DNA from 4 places in the Flammeovirga yaeyamensis genome. Region 3 is predicted to be linked to each of the others. Evidence: riboswitches for the same ligand, from Rfam matches in the RefSeq annotation. Region 3 holds a riboswitch; each other region holds the start of a gene.
What was found. Region 3 has a riboswitch for S-adenosylmethionine ahead of KMW28_RS16000 (hypothetical protein). Riboswitches for the same ligand answer to the same signal wherever they lie in the genome.
Positions count from the first base shown of each region.

Region 1 (3,359 bases), on a different replicon from region 3:
TTCTAACATTGTAATTTTTTGTAGAAAAATTCACTTTTTTGAACTAAAGATGATTAAGTAATGTTTTTTTATTGTACTAATTTATTACTTATGCAATTAATTTATAAATGTTCAGTGGCAACATTTGATATCTCAGAATTTCCTCTGGTAAAAATTGTTTGTCATAAAGAACAACCCAATCTTGAAGATGTAATTGAATACAAAAATTTAAAAAATAAAGTCTTCAAAGATTTCAATGAGCCCTTTATTGTAATCAGTGATGTGTCCAAAATAAAGTGGATGGATTCTGAAGCAAGAATAGAGTACGGCAAGAATCTTAAAGAAAGTGATGATAAATACCTTCACCTATTCAAAACAGCATATGTTGTCGTTCCGAATATTGTAGTGAATATCATGTTGAAAGGTATTAACCTTGTAGCTAAGCCAAGATTTAGACAAGTGATTTGTTCTAGCTATGATGAAGCATACAAAAAAGCAAAATCAGAATTAAAATTTATGATCGATTATCAGAAAGTATCTTAAAATAACCTTACCATTACACATCACAACCCAACTACTAATATTTTACAAGAAACCTAACTATTATGAATAAAATTTACACATGTAATGCCGCAGTAATAGATGTTACTGACTTTCCAATTGTGACAATGACATGTTTATCTGAAAACCCAACTCATCAAGATATTATTGAATTTAAAGCACTAAAAGAAAAAGTTTTTGATAAGTTTGATACACCTTTTGTAGTTATTGATGATTCAAGTAATATCAAATGGATTAGTTCCTCTGCCAGAGCAGAGTATGGACGTTTACTTAATGAACATGATAAAAGATATCAGAACTTATTGAGAGCTTATTTTATTGTAGCACCTAATAAGCTTATGAAAGTGATATTAAATACAATGAATAAGATATTTAAAAGAGAAATAAGACAATACGTTTACGATGATATTGATATGGCAAGAAGCTTTGCAGAATTAGATAGTGAAGTAATCAAATCAATATCAAATGTTTCTTGATTAAAATTAAATTCATTATCTATTTACTACCCAAACAAAAAATTGAATGTACCCTCTAGATTACCTTTGCAACAAATTAAGTGACGAAACATTTAAAATAGAATATCCATTTGATGATCATGTAATAATTACATTCAGGAAAGAAACATTGAATAAAAAAGATGTAGAACATTTTTTTAAAGTAGTTCATATCATTTTAGAAAACATTCAAAAACCTACAACTTTTATATATGATGTTTCTAAAGTAAAAATGATGCTAACAGATCTCCGTATGAGTTTTGCTAATAAAGTTAAAGTAATTTTGGACAACTATTCATATCTTGTAGCTTCTTATATAGTGATTATTAATAACCCTGTCACTAAGTTATTATTATATGGTATTAACCTTATTATTGGATCAGATACCAAACAAAAAGTAATGACAAATAGGGAGGAGGTTATCCGATATATAAAAAATAAAAGTGTCACCCAATTCATATAGGGTGACACCTGTTAATCAGATTGATCTAGCATTCCTTACATCATTTAAGGCATCTAACATCTTTTTGTTATGATGAGATACCTCTTTAGTTGATGTAGTCCTAATTAATTCCAATAATGATTGATCATTTAATGATGAAAAATGATCCACGAAATAGATATAAATGTCTTCTTGTAAATTCATGTTGATATAATTTTGAAATACTAAATAAAATTCAATTCTCCATTTAATAAATGGATAGGCTTTTTAAGAGATAGTTTACCACTTTTAAATACAGTGGATAAACCTTTAAAGTCTCTATTATGGAATTCTGTGTGCAAGGCATTTAAAAAAATACCTCGAGAACTATTCCACTGAAAGTTACCGACTTCAAGATTAAACTGTTGTATCAGTTCATCATCAGATAGCTGCCCTAAAAGGGTGGCGTCAACAAGTTCATTTTCATTGAATAATGTCATAAATGTAAATTTAGAGTGAAACAAAATTTTACAATGACATCAAGAATTTAATAAGAATAGGGGGGAATGTTTTTGTCGTTCCGACCTCATCTATTTTGCCACCGTGGTATTTACTCGGTTGGCATCCATCTAAGGATTCTTGATGATGATACAAAGTAAAAGACAAAAAATGTATAATTCAAATTTTTCTAAGAAGTTTTTTTGAATTTAAGGTGATAGAGTTGTTTTGCTCTTCTAAAATAGATCATATATAGCTTTGGTGTCCTTAACATCAATAATATAATATTGATCCTTTCGTATTTCTGGTAATAATTGTAGATAATAAAGAATCCTATTATTTCTGTAACTAATAATGGAAGTACTGTTCCTAATTCGCCAAAGAATTTGACAAAGAAGTAAGAACTAAAAATTAAAATACAGCTATTAATTACCACAACATTGGTTGAATATTGAGGTTTACCAATCGCATTAGTATAACTTCCGAAGAAAGCTCCTAATGGTGAAAACTGCGCTGACATTATCAAAATAACTAATAAATGGAAAGACTCTCCATAACCTTCTCCATGAAGAATACTTAAAAGTGGTTTAATGACTATTAGAAAAGCAATAGAGATAGGAACAATCAAAGTATATACTCTTTTGATCGTTTTTATAAATTCAAGTTTAAAATGCCTCAAGTTCCCTTGCTCAAATAGTAATACAATTTTGGGGTAAAATATGAGCTGAATCGCATTACTAAGTGATAAAATTAAGACCAAATATCGTTGAGCAACACCCAAAAGTGCTGTTACTTCCAAAGACAGAATACCAGCTGATATAAATAAAGTCATCCTAGAAGCAAGTGTACCAAATATCGCTTTTAACGTGCCCTGTTTGGCATAATGCATAATGTGTTTGAACGTTTTCTTATTAAATTTACTTATAACTATTTTGAAGGTTGGAATTGAACTTAAACCAATAAGAAAACTAACAAAATAAAGGCCACTCAAATAGATAATTAAATTACTTAATTCTACAGGGTAATTACTGAAATAGAAGAAAGCAGTGAAAAGCATTAAAAGAGTAGTGAAATTAATCATTACTGCTTTATATAATTCACCACGACTTTTATGAATATTTTCAATCCATTTTAAACAATTATTACTAATGGAATACAAAGGATAAAATAACAATAATGCGGAGACTTCAGGGAAGAAATCATAATACCCAATCGCAAAAATTACCGCTCCAATTAAAGATTCTATAAGTAATAGAGCGTATAAAACCGTTTTATAAGTAGAATGTGCTGTTTCATCTTCTTTTCCAGATGAAAATTTCACTAATGCAACATAAAGTACCCCTTCTCTAATATTGATCGACAAATTAAAGACAGCAAAAAATATGAACCAACGTCCTACATCTTCA
Region 1 covers NZ_CP076133.1:1,528,691-1,532,049, reverse strand. The annotation lists gene KMW28_RS25895 (hypothetical protein) at 91-522, shown strand; gene KMW28_RS25890 (hypothetical protein) at 585-1,016, shown strand; gene KMW28_RS25885 (hypothetical protein) at 1,063-1,497, shown strand; gene KMW28_RS25880 (hypothetical protein) at 1,513-1,680, opposite strand; gene KMW28_RS25875 (hypothetical protein) at 1,701-1,955, opposite strand; SAM-I-IV-variant riboswitch at 2,014-2,106, opposite strand; gene KMW28_RS25870 (lipopolysaccharide biosynthesis protein) at 2,144-3,359, opposite strand, start outside.
Region 1: it holds a riboswitch for S-adenosylmethionine, as region 3 does, so the genes downstream of both, KMW28_RS25875 (hypothetical protein) here and KMW28_RS16000 (hypothetical protein) in region 3, are expected to answer to the same signal.

Region 2 (3,359 bases), 890 kb from region 3:
TAGGGCACCGCCAACACCGTATGGAAGGTTGTTGTTTTTAGTGAATGAACCCATCATGTTTGCTCCAAGCGTTACTTTATCGGATAACTTTTGAGTGATATTCATACGGGCACCAATTCTTTCCATACCCGAATTAATCATAATACCTTCTTGGTTAAGATAATTGACAGAGAATCTATACTGAGTTGTTTTTGTTCCTCCAGAAACACCCAAATTATGATTTTGAGTCACTGCTTGCTGTGTCATCACTTCTTGCCAATCCGTATTTGCTCCTAAATCTAGTGGAGTAGTTCCTTCTGCAGCAGTAGCTGAACGGTATTCGTCAGCAGTTAAAATGCCTAATTTTTTAGAAATAGTCGATACACCAAAGTAAGCATCATAATTTACTTTAGCAGTACCTTCTTTACCTTTCTTAGTGGTAATGATGATGACACCATTTGCTCCTCTCGCTCCATAAATAGCTGTTGCAGAAGCATCTTTTAAGATATCAAATGACTCAATATCGGCAGGGTTGATAGTGGCCAATGGATTTTTTCTAGCAGAATTTGAATATACACCAGAAGTACCTGGGTCTGATGCAGTATTATCAATTGGAAAGCCATCAATAACGTATAAAGGCTCATTGGATGCAGTTAATGATGTACCACCACGAACACGAATGTTGACACCTGCACCTGGCTCCCCAGAAGATGGAGTCATCTGAACACCAGCAATTTTACCTTGAATCAATTGATCAGGAGAGGACATCACACCTTGGTTAAAATCTTCTGCCTTAACAGAAGACATGGCGCCTGTCACATCTTTTTTCTCCATCTGACCATAACCGACTACAACTACTTCCGAAAGTTGTTTAGCATCTTCTTTTAGAATGATAGAGAATTTAGTTTTATTTCCGATTTCAACTACTTGTTCAAAAAATCCGATATAACTAAATGATAGCGTTTTGGCTGATTCTGAAACAAGAATAGAAAAGCTTCCTTCAAAATCAGTAGTTGTACCTTTTGATGTTCCTGTGACAATCACGTTTACACCAGGTAAAGGAGTTTTGTTTTCATCGAGAATTGTCCCGGTTAGTTTTCTTTCTTGAGCATACAATGTGGACGTGAATGCTATGGTCATCAATAGCATTAGACTGAAGAAACGTAATAATTTTTTCATTAGTTAAATGTAGTTTTAAATGGACATGTAACGGACATGTGCAAAAAAAATGGGCATGTTTGTCATTTCATCAAACATGACTGTAATAGAGAATTTCTAGCTAGATAACTTTTAGACAATACGTAATAGCAGTAAATTATAATTCATTTCAAGTTTTGCGCAGTAGATAGCTATGTTTTTGTCTTTTACAATTCTAAGTCTTAATCTATAGAATTACAAATTGTTGTAAGTCAGTTCTTTTGTCTAAAAGTGGACTATTGTTGTACTATTTTTGGATTTCTGTTTTTTAAAGTTTCGGAATGTTGCGATACATGTTGCGCAATCGGTTGTCATTTACGGATAACGTGATTTTATTTTTCTGTACGAAAGGTTTCGAAACAGATTGCGCAACCCATTTCTAAATTTATAAAGTGTATCAAATACTCTTATGTTTATTGGATAAATTGAACATTTAAAAAAATTGAAAAAAATTAAGTATTCGTATTAAAATTGATGACGAAAAGGCGATTTCATTCAATAAAATATGGTCTTTTCTTCATTTTGTATTTAATTTGCACTGTGCTTATCACGAATGACATAAGAGATCGGGCTCGTAGATGTCATGGCAACCGTTGCGCCCAGCTTCAGGTGCCAAATCCCGCCTCGGAGGTGTCCGAGAAAGATGAGCTATAGCATTCAATCGGGAATGGAAGTCTCAACAGTAACTTTTAAGCACGTTTTTAACTCTTCAAAGGGAGAGGATGTGAAACGTAACTTTTAAAATATCAGATGTCGAAAAAACTCAGAGAGTTAGCAAAAGAGCGTGTGCTCATATTAGATGGTGCGATGGGTACCATGATTCAAAAGCATAAATTAGGTGAAGAGGATTACAGAGGTGAACGATTTAAAGATCACCCATGTGATGTGAAAGGGAACAATGATATGCTTTCTATCACTCAGCCGGATATTATTCGTGATATTCACAAACAATATTTCAAAGCAGGAGCTGATATCGTTGAGACGAATACATTTAGTGGTACGACTATCGCTATGGCCGATTATCAAATGGAGCCAGATGTGTATGAGTTGAACTATGCCTCTGCAAAGTTGGCAAAAGAAGCAGCAGCTGAATACACTGAATTGGAACCTCACAAACCTCGTTTTGTAGCGGGAGCAGTAGGACCAACGAACAGAACGGCATCTATTTCTCCTGATGTAAACGATCCAGGTTATAGAGCGGTTACTTTTGATGATCTTGTTGAAGCTTACTATTTACAGGTACAAGGTCTAGCAGAAGGTGGAGCGGATACGATCTTAATCGAGACAGTATTTGATACGCTAAACTGTAAAGCAGCTCTATTTGCTGCTGATAAATATTTTACTGATGTTGAAGAAGGAAATGTAGTTTCTGCAGCTCCAAAAGGGAGAGAGGCTGAATTCCCTAATTTATATAAAGGAGAACGTTTACCATTGATGGTTTCTGGTACGATTACAGATGCATCGGGTAGAACGCTTTCTGGACAAGTAGTCGAAGCATTCTGGAACTCTATCAGACATGCAGATCTATTTAGTGTAGGATTGAACTGTGCATTAGGCGCAGATTTACTCCGTCCATACATTCAAGAATTATCTCGTGTTGCTGATACCAACGTTTCAGCCTATCCAAATGCGGGTCTTCCTAACGAATTTGGTGAGTACGATCAGACATCAGAAGAGATGAGTAAAATCTTAGAATCTTTTGATGGATTAGTGAATATTATTGGTGGATGTTGCGGTACAACACCTGACCATATTAATGGAATTGCAGAGACATTCAGCAAAGCGAAGGTGAGAGAAATTCCAACTCAAGCACCTTACCAAAGATTAAGTGGTTTAGAACCTGTAACGATCAAGCCGGATAGCATTTTTGTTAACGTGGGTGAGAGGGCCAACGTAACAGGTTCTGCCAAATTCCGTCGTTTGATTGAAAACGGTGATTTTGAAGCAGCCATCGAAATTGCAAGACACCAAGTAGAAGGTGGTGCTCAGGTAATTGATGTCAATATGGATGAAGGGATGTTGGATTCTAAGGAATGTATGACACGTTTCTTAAATCTAATCGCATCTGAACCAGATATTGCCAAGCTTCCAATTATGGTGGATTCATCAAAATGGGAAATTATTGAAGCAGGTCTGAAAACATTGCAAGGTAAAGGTATTGTCAACTCGATCTCTTTGAAAGA
Region 2 covers NZ_CP076132.1:3,163,483-3,166,841, reverse strand. The annotation lists gene KMW28_RS12500 (SusC/RagA family TonB-linked outer membrane protein) at 1-1,158, opposite strand, end outside; SAM riboswitch class I at 1,718-1,826, shown strand; gene metH (methionine synthase) at 1,927-3,359, shown strand, end outside.
Region 2: it holds a riboswitch for S-adenosylmethionine, as region 3 does, so the genes downstream of both, metH (methionine synthase) here and KMW28_RS16000 (hypothetical protein) in region 3, are expected to answer to the same signal.

Region 3 (3,359 bases):
TCCCATTGTTCACTTGAGATATATCGATTTTCATCAATTGGATTATTGGAACCACCTATGTTTTTATATTCATAGAAATCGGCATCCATTCCACCATACATTTTAAAATCACCTGCTTTACCAGATAACTTGATAAAATCATTATCAGAAATAGAGTACTCAACGCCACCTTGAAGTCCCATTACCTCGAAAGTACGCTCCCTTTCTCCATCTGAAATAATGTAAGAAGTTGTATCTCCAGATTGAGTAATACGTTCCGATTTTAGGGTACCCGGACCAGGTCTTTTATTGTAATTGGCACCTACATAGTAGCTCCATTTTTTCTTTCTAAAGTTTAACAGGAAATCTCCACCTAATCGGCCATAACGACCAACATTTACGTTGGCTACGCCACTTACGCCTTCTAATTTATTTTTCTTAGTAATGATATTGATAATGCCTGCTGTTCCATCAGGGTCGTATTTAGCAGATGGGTTAGTTATTAATTCAATATTTTCGATAGTTGAGGCTGGAATTTGTTGTAAAGCTTCTGATGCATCCAATACAGATGGGCGACCATCAATAAGTACGGTAAAACCAGAACTACCCCTTAAACTCACATTACCATCTCCGTCCACATTAATAGAAGGTACATTTTGTAGTACATCCACCGCAGTACCTGACAAAGCCGAAAATTGTGAGCCTACATTGACTACCTTTTTATCAATGTCATAGGTCACCGTATTTTGGGTTCCAACAACTTCCACAGCTTCAAGTACTTCAGCATCTGTAGTGAGTACTACATTACCGATATCTTTAGAGTAATTCGATTTATCGATCACTACATTTTCTAGAATGCTTTTTTGGAATCCGATAAAAGTTACTTCTACCATATACGTCCCCTCAGACAAGTTCTTTACGACAAACTTACCTCCTTCGGTAGTTACGGTTCCACCTACAAGGGTGTGCGTATCTTTAGTAAATACACTTACAGTAGCATATTCTACCGGTACATTTGTTCCGTCCTCGGATACAGAACCGATAATGACTCCTTTCTTAATAGGGTTGTTGTTAGCGAAAACCGTTGAAAGGAAAATGAAAGTCAAAAATGTGAATAATTGAGAAGTTCTTTTAAACATGAGTTTACAGTAAATATTAAATCTGCTTCAAAAGTAGTAGGCAAATCTGTTTGAAATCTGAAGAGATATAGAGTTGATGATCTTTTATTCTTAAATCACTGATTTTCTTCACATTCCAATACCTACTTTTTTGATAAAAACCCCAAACACTTGTATTTGTTTATAGAAAAATCAGATTTCATTTTTACAATTCTGAACGAAATCTGTAGTTCCTCTTTTTATAAATTCAATTTGTTATAGACTTATTTGATAAAAAAACTTCAAAGACTTTTGTACTACTTTATTACATTTCTATATTTGCAATTGCAATCTTATCAAGAAAGGCAGAGGGATTGGGCCCTATGAAGTCTTGGCAACCTGCGCTCCTCAAAGCAAGGTGCCAACTCCCACCACGAAGGTGTTCGTGAAAAGATGAGTTTAACTCCATAAAATTTCATATTCATTGCATTGCAATACTGTCTATACTGATAAGTTCACGGATGAACCAAAATTTGGGCTGAGTGTTTTTTAGAAGTTTAAAACAGCATATTATTTCTTTTTGTCTACTGTTATTTTTAACAGGATGCTTTGAGCTACAAGAAAAGTTAGAAGTGACAGAAAGCGGAAAAGGTGATTATTCCTTTACTTTTGATTTTTCTCAGAGTAAAGATATCTTCAATATTATTTCTGCATATAAAGACAAAAACGATCAACGCATTTTTGAACCAAAAAAATACGAAAAACCTCTACAATTGCTAAGCCGAGAATTAAATACACTTCCCGGTGTGTACAATTGTAAGACTTTATTAGACTCTACCCATTGGAGGTTAGGTATTCGTTTTGCATTTGTTGATATTCATGCATTCAATTCCGCTCTCTCGAAAATTAACCTCTCTAAGAAGGAGGAGGTTTTCATCAAAATGAAGAGAAAAAAAGCTGAATGGGTTCAGAATGTAAATTGGATGAATATCATCACATCGCAACTACCAAATTCTGAAGAATCAAAGAAATTGATGTTGCAACAAGTGGATTCTGCTTCTTACAATTTCCATTGGAATCTGAACAGAAATATCAAAACTGTAAAATCTTATGAGATCGAACGAATGGGAACATCAGAATTGGTATTTGAAGGAAAAATTCCAAGCATTGAAAAAGCAGAGTATATCACTCAATGGAATGTAAAATTTAAATGAGATTATCATAAATAATAGAAATATGACCTATTTATTCACATCCGAATCTGTATCTGAAGGGCATCCAGATAAAATTGCCGATCAAATATCGGATTCAATTTTAGATGCTATGTTGGCACAAGACCCTACTTCACGTGTGGCTTGTGAAACTATGGTTACTACAGGTTTAGCTGTAATTGCTGGAGAAATTACGACAAAAGCATATGTTGAAATTCCAGATGTTGTTCGTGAGACTATCGACAAAATCGGGTACAATAAAGAAGATTATTACTTCGCAGCTCACTCTTGTGGTGTTCAAGTAGCATTACATAGCCAATCTCCAGATATTGCTCAAGGTGTAAACGTGGGTGAAGGTGTTGATAAAGATCAAGGTGCTGGTGACCAAGGTATGATGTTTGGTTACGCTACTAAAGAGACGCCAAGCTATATGCCAATGGCACTTGCTTTCTCTCATGGTCTAGTAAAAAGATTAGCTGAAATCCGTAAAACTCAGCCTGAATTAATCGGTTATTTAAGACCAGATGCTAAGGCTCAGGTAACCATTGAATATAACGAGGACAATACTCCTAAAAGAGTACACACTATCGTTGTTTCTACTCAGCACGATGAGTTCCCTAATAAATCAGACGATGATGCATTGGCTCAAATTGCAGAAGATGTGAAAAAACACGTTATTCCTGCTGTTATTCCAAATGCTTTGATCGATGCAGATACTATCTTCCACATCAACCCAACAGGTAAATTCGTTATCGGTGGACCTCACGGTGATGCTGGCTTGACTGGTCGTAAAATTATTGTAGATACTTACGGTGGTAAAGGTGCTCACGGTGGTGGTGCATTCTCAGGAAAAGATCCATCTAAAGTAGACCGTTCTGCTGCTTATGCTGCAAGACACATTGCTAAAAACTTAGTAGCTGCAGGTGTAGCTGACGAAGCTTTAGTACAAGTGGCTTATGCTATTGGTGTTTCTACACCAGTATCATTGAACGTACAAACTTACGGTACTTCAAAAGTAGACAAAACAGATGCTGAAATTTCAAATATCGTTAACGAGCTTTTCGATATGCGT
Region 3 covers NZ_CP076132.1:4,052,748-4,056,106, forward strand. The annotation lists gene KMW28_RS15995 (outer membrane beta-barrel protein) at 1-1,118, opposite strand, end outside; SAM riboswitch class I at 1,427-1,536, shown strand; gene KMW28_RS16000 (hypothetical protein) at 1,709-2,290, shown strand; gene metK (methionine adenosyltransferase) at 2,313-3,359, shown strand, end outside.

Region 4 (3,359 bases), 2.1 Mb from region 3:
GGTCTCTAAACATCTCTGTTACATTAACAGTAATCTCAGAAACAAATTCTTGAAAAAACTCAGGTTTATCTTTAAACCTTTTAATTAATGCATCTACGGATGAAAACTTATACAACTCAACAACTCGGCGAACTCTTCTAGTAAACGAAGACATTGCGTAATTTTTGAAATCATAATCAAAATTATCGTCTAAATATTGGGTAAGCCTTCGCAGCTCTGCAATTTCAATCTCACGTTGCATAATAATTGGTAGTAGAAGATTAAAAAATCTATAATTGGTAGAAATAATAAAAATCCTTTTTTCATGAAGTTACGAAAAAAGGATTGAAATATGATTTTTTGAAGAAATTATCTTCTTGATTTTACCAATTGAGGACAGTCTGCATGTTGATCCATTACTTCATATTTCTTTCTTTCTTTTTTGAAATAAGAAGATGATGCATTGCCATATTTGTTAGAGCAAGAAAAAGCGAAAACTCCTAACAATAATAATGCACTTGCGGATAAGAGTCTTTTAGTAATATTTTTCATGTTATTTGATGTTCATTATAGACATACATTATCCAAACGGATATACGCCAATACAAAATCAAAATGTGTGCCTAAAATTATAAGACTACTCTTTTTTTATTTTTTTGTTTGAAAAAAGCTCTGATTGCAGCAGCAATTTTATAAGTCTCCACCAAAAATCCATCGTGACCATAAAGAGAAGTGATTTCTTCATAGGTAACATTCGGGATATGTTGCGTAATAAAACGTTGCTCAGATACAGGGAATAAGACATCACTAGTAATGCCAATTACCTGTGTGTATGCTTGAATACTTTGAAGCGCCTCTTCTAAAGATTTGCGGTTTCTTCCTAAATGATGACTGTCCATAGTTTTAGATAAAGTCCAATAAGAATATGCATTAAATCTTTTAGTTAATTTATCTCCCTGATATTGTTGATAAGTAGATGCTCTGTAATTATCAACTTTATTAACGTCCTTTTCAGATTGAGTTTCTTCGTAAGTGCTGTAGTTTCTGTAAGATAACATAGCAATAGCTCTGGCAGCCTTTAGACCATTCACTCCGGCGTCATTACTTTTATCTCCCCAAGTAGGGTCAGCTTCAATGGACATTCTTTGTGCTTCATTAAATGCTATTCCCCAAGCAGAATGTTTAGAGTTTGTTGCACATATAATAAGGTTTTCCATCATTTTGGGATGCATCACTGCCCATTCTAAAGCTTGTTGTCCGCCTAAAGATCCTCCGATCAAGGTATTAATTGATTTAATGCCTAAGTGATCTCTTAGAATATTTAAAGAATTGACAATGTCTCTAATCGAAATATTTGGAAATGAACCATAAAAAGGCTCATTGGTTTTAGGGTTTATGGATGTAGGTCCTGTCGAACCATAACATGATCCTAAAACATTTACACATATAATAAAGTGATCCTTGGGGTTGAAGATAGCGTCTTCTCCAAAAAGTCCATTCCACCAGTCAAAAACATCGGCATTACCAGTAAGGGCATGACATACCCAAATGACATTGCTTTTGTCTTGGTTTAACTGACCGTAGGTGTAATATGAAAGAGTGAACCCTTCTAAACTTTCCCCAAATTCTAGATCAAATTTTTCTTTGTATGTATAATAATGCTGTTGCATTTATTGCTCTTGATTACGAATGAAATAAATGAGACACAAAAAAAGACTTCAAATAAAGCCTAAATCAAGGATACAAAGATTGGATAAGTAGTACAGAAGGCATCTTCATCACGTTCCGATATTTGCTTATAGTTCCTAAAAATTTAGGCTAGGATGTAGCACCTTTTCATTATTTATGATGGTTGCTAGAGGGTCTTTGAGCCTAGTCTCTTGCCTCTTCTTTATAAACACTTACGTCTTTAGAAGATGTAAATGGTATGCGATTTCAAAATAAATGTAGAATTTAGAAAAAAACAAACCCTTACCTCTTTATTTACGAGAAGTAAGGGAAAATGATTGTTTTTTTTGAAATATTATAATTCTACAATGATTCCGATTGAAGGTTGTAATAAACCGTTCGTTGTTTCAATAAACTTCGGAACGTATTTGCTTGGGTCGTTAGGATCTACTACAGGATTACCCATTTGATCAATTTCTGTAGTCAATATTGGCTGACCTTTCGACTTATAATTATAAATGTTTTGGATATCCAAGAAGAAATTGATACTCCACTTATTGAAATAGTAATGTTTGTCAACTCTAACATCTAATTGATGTTGTGCATCTAAACGTAACGTATTGATCTGTGAGTAATCTCTAACTCCTCTACGCTCTGCATCCCAGACTTGTCTGTCCATAGATGCGTCAACATCGTATGGAGTATAAGGAGTACCTCCAGAGTATAACCATCTAGCTCCGATTTCCCAGTTTCTTTTTAGTTTTTTACCACCAGTTAAAGATACAATGTTTCTACTATCCCAAGAAGAAGGTGCATATACATTTGGATCTGCATTGGTAAACTCTGATTGTACATATGTATAAGCTAAGATACCATAGAATCCTTTATAGAATTTTTGCTGAGCCAAGAATTCAACACCTCTTGATCTACCCAAAGAAGTACTTGTTACTGCTTCAGAACCAATTACACCAAAATCAGCACCTAAATTGGCCAAAGAGATTTGGTTATTAATTGAGTATGGATATTGATCGTATAATTTTTGGAATCCCTCAACAGTGAATTTCAAGTTCTTTTCAGGGATTTTATATTCTAAACCACCCACTAATTGTTTGTTTCGGATATAGGTTAAGTCATTTTCTTTGTTGACAAATTTGCCATCTTCTTTATATCCAAGCGTGGTATAAGTCGGTAACTGATAATAGATACCTGTATTGAAGTTTAAACTCCATCTTGGAGTGAACTGATATGAAGCTGAAAATCTAGGAGAGAACTGATCTAATAAATTACCCATAGTATCTGAGTAATCATTCGCGTCTACTCTTGCTCCTAATGATAATGTGACTTTATCACTTGCTAATTTCTTTGAAACTGTACCAAACGCTCCCCATTTATTTAAAGGAAGATTACTATCAAAAGTAATGGTCTTTAACTGATCGTCATCATAATCATATAAAGTCTGGAAAGTTTTATTGGTATATGTAGCGTATTCATAATTCACACCGTATGAGAATGTGAATCCATTATTTGTGAACGTTACACCCTCTAATCTAAATTTATTTTCTGCTTCGGTTGAGTTGTAATCGTAAATTTTTGCTTGATTTCTATCGTTGCCAGGATGTTTGAACTGATTGTTGGTTAACATATTTCGAGAAGCTACAAAAGTAAATGTTGAGTTGTCTCTAAAATGTTCGTATTTCGCCCCGATAGTATAA
Region 4 covers NZ_CP076132.1:1,998,882-2,002,240, forward strand. The annotation lists gene KMW28_RS07805 (CheR family methyltransferase) at 1-241, opposite strand, end outside; gene KMW28_RS07810 (hypothetical protein) at 349-531, opposite strand; gene metX (homoserine O-acetyltransferase MetX) at 609-1,649, opposite strand; SAM riboswitch class I at 1,773-1,879, opposite strand; gene KMW28_RS07820 (TonB-dependent receptor) at 2,003-3,359, opposite strand, start outside.
Region 4: it holds a riboswitch for S-adenosylmethionine, as region 3 does, so the genes downstream of both, metX (homoserine O-acetyltransferase MetX) here and KMW28_RS16000 (hypothetical protein) in region 3, are expected to answer to the same signal.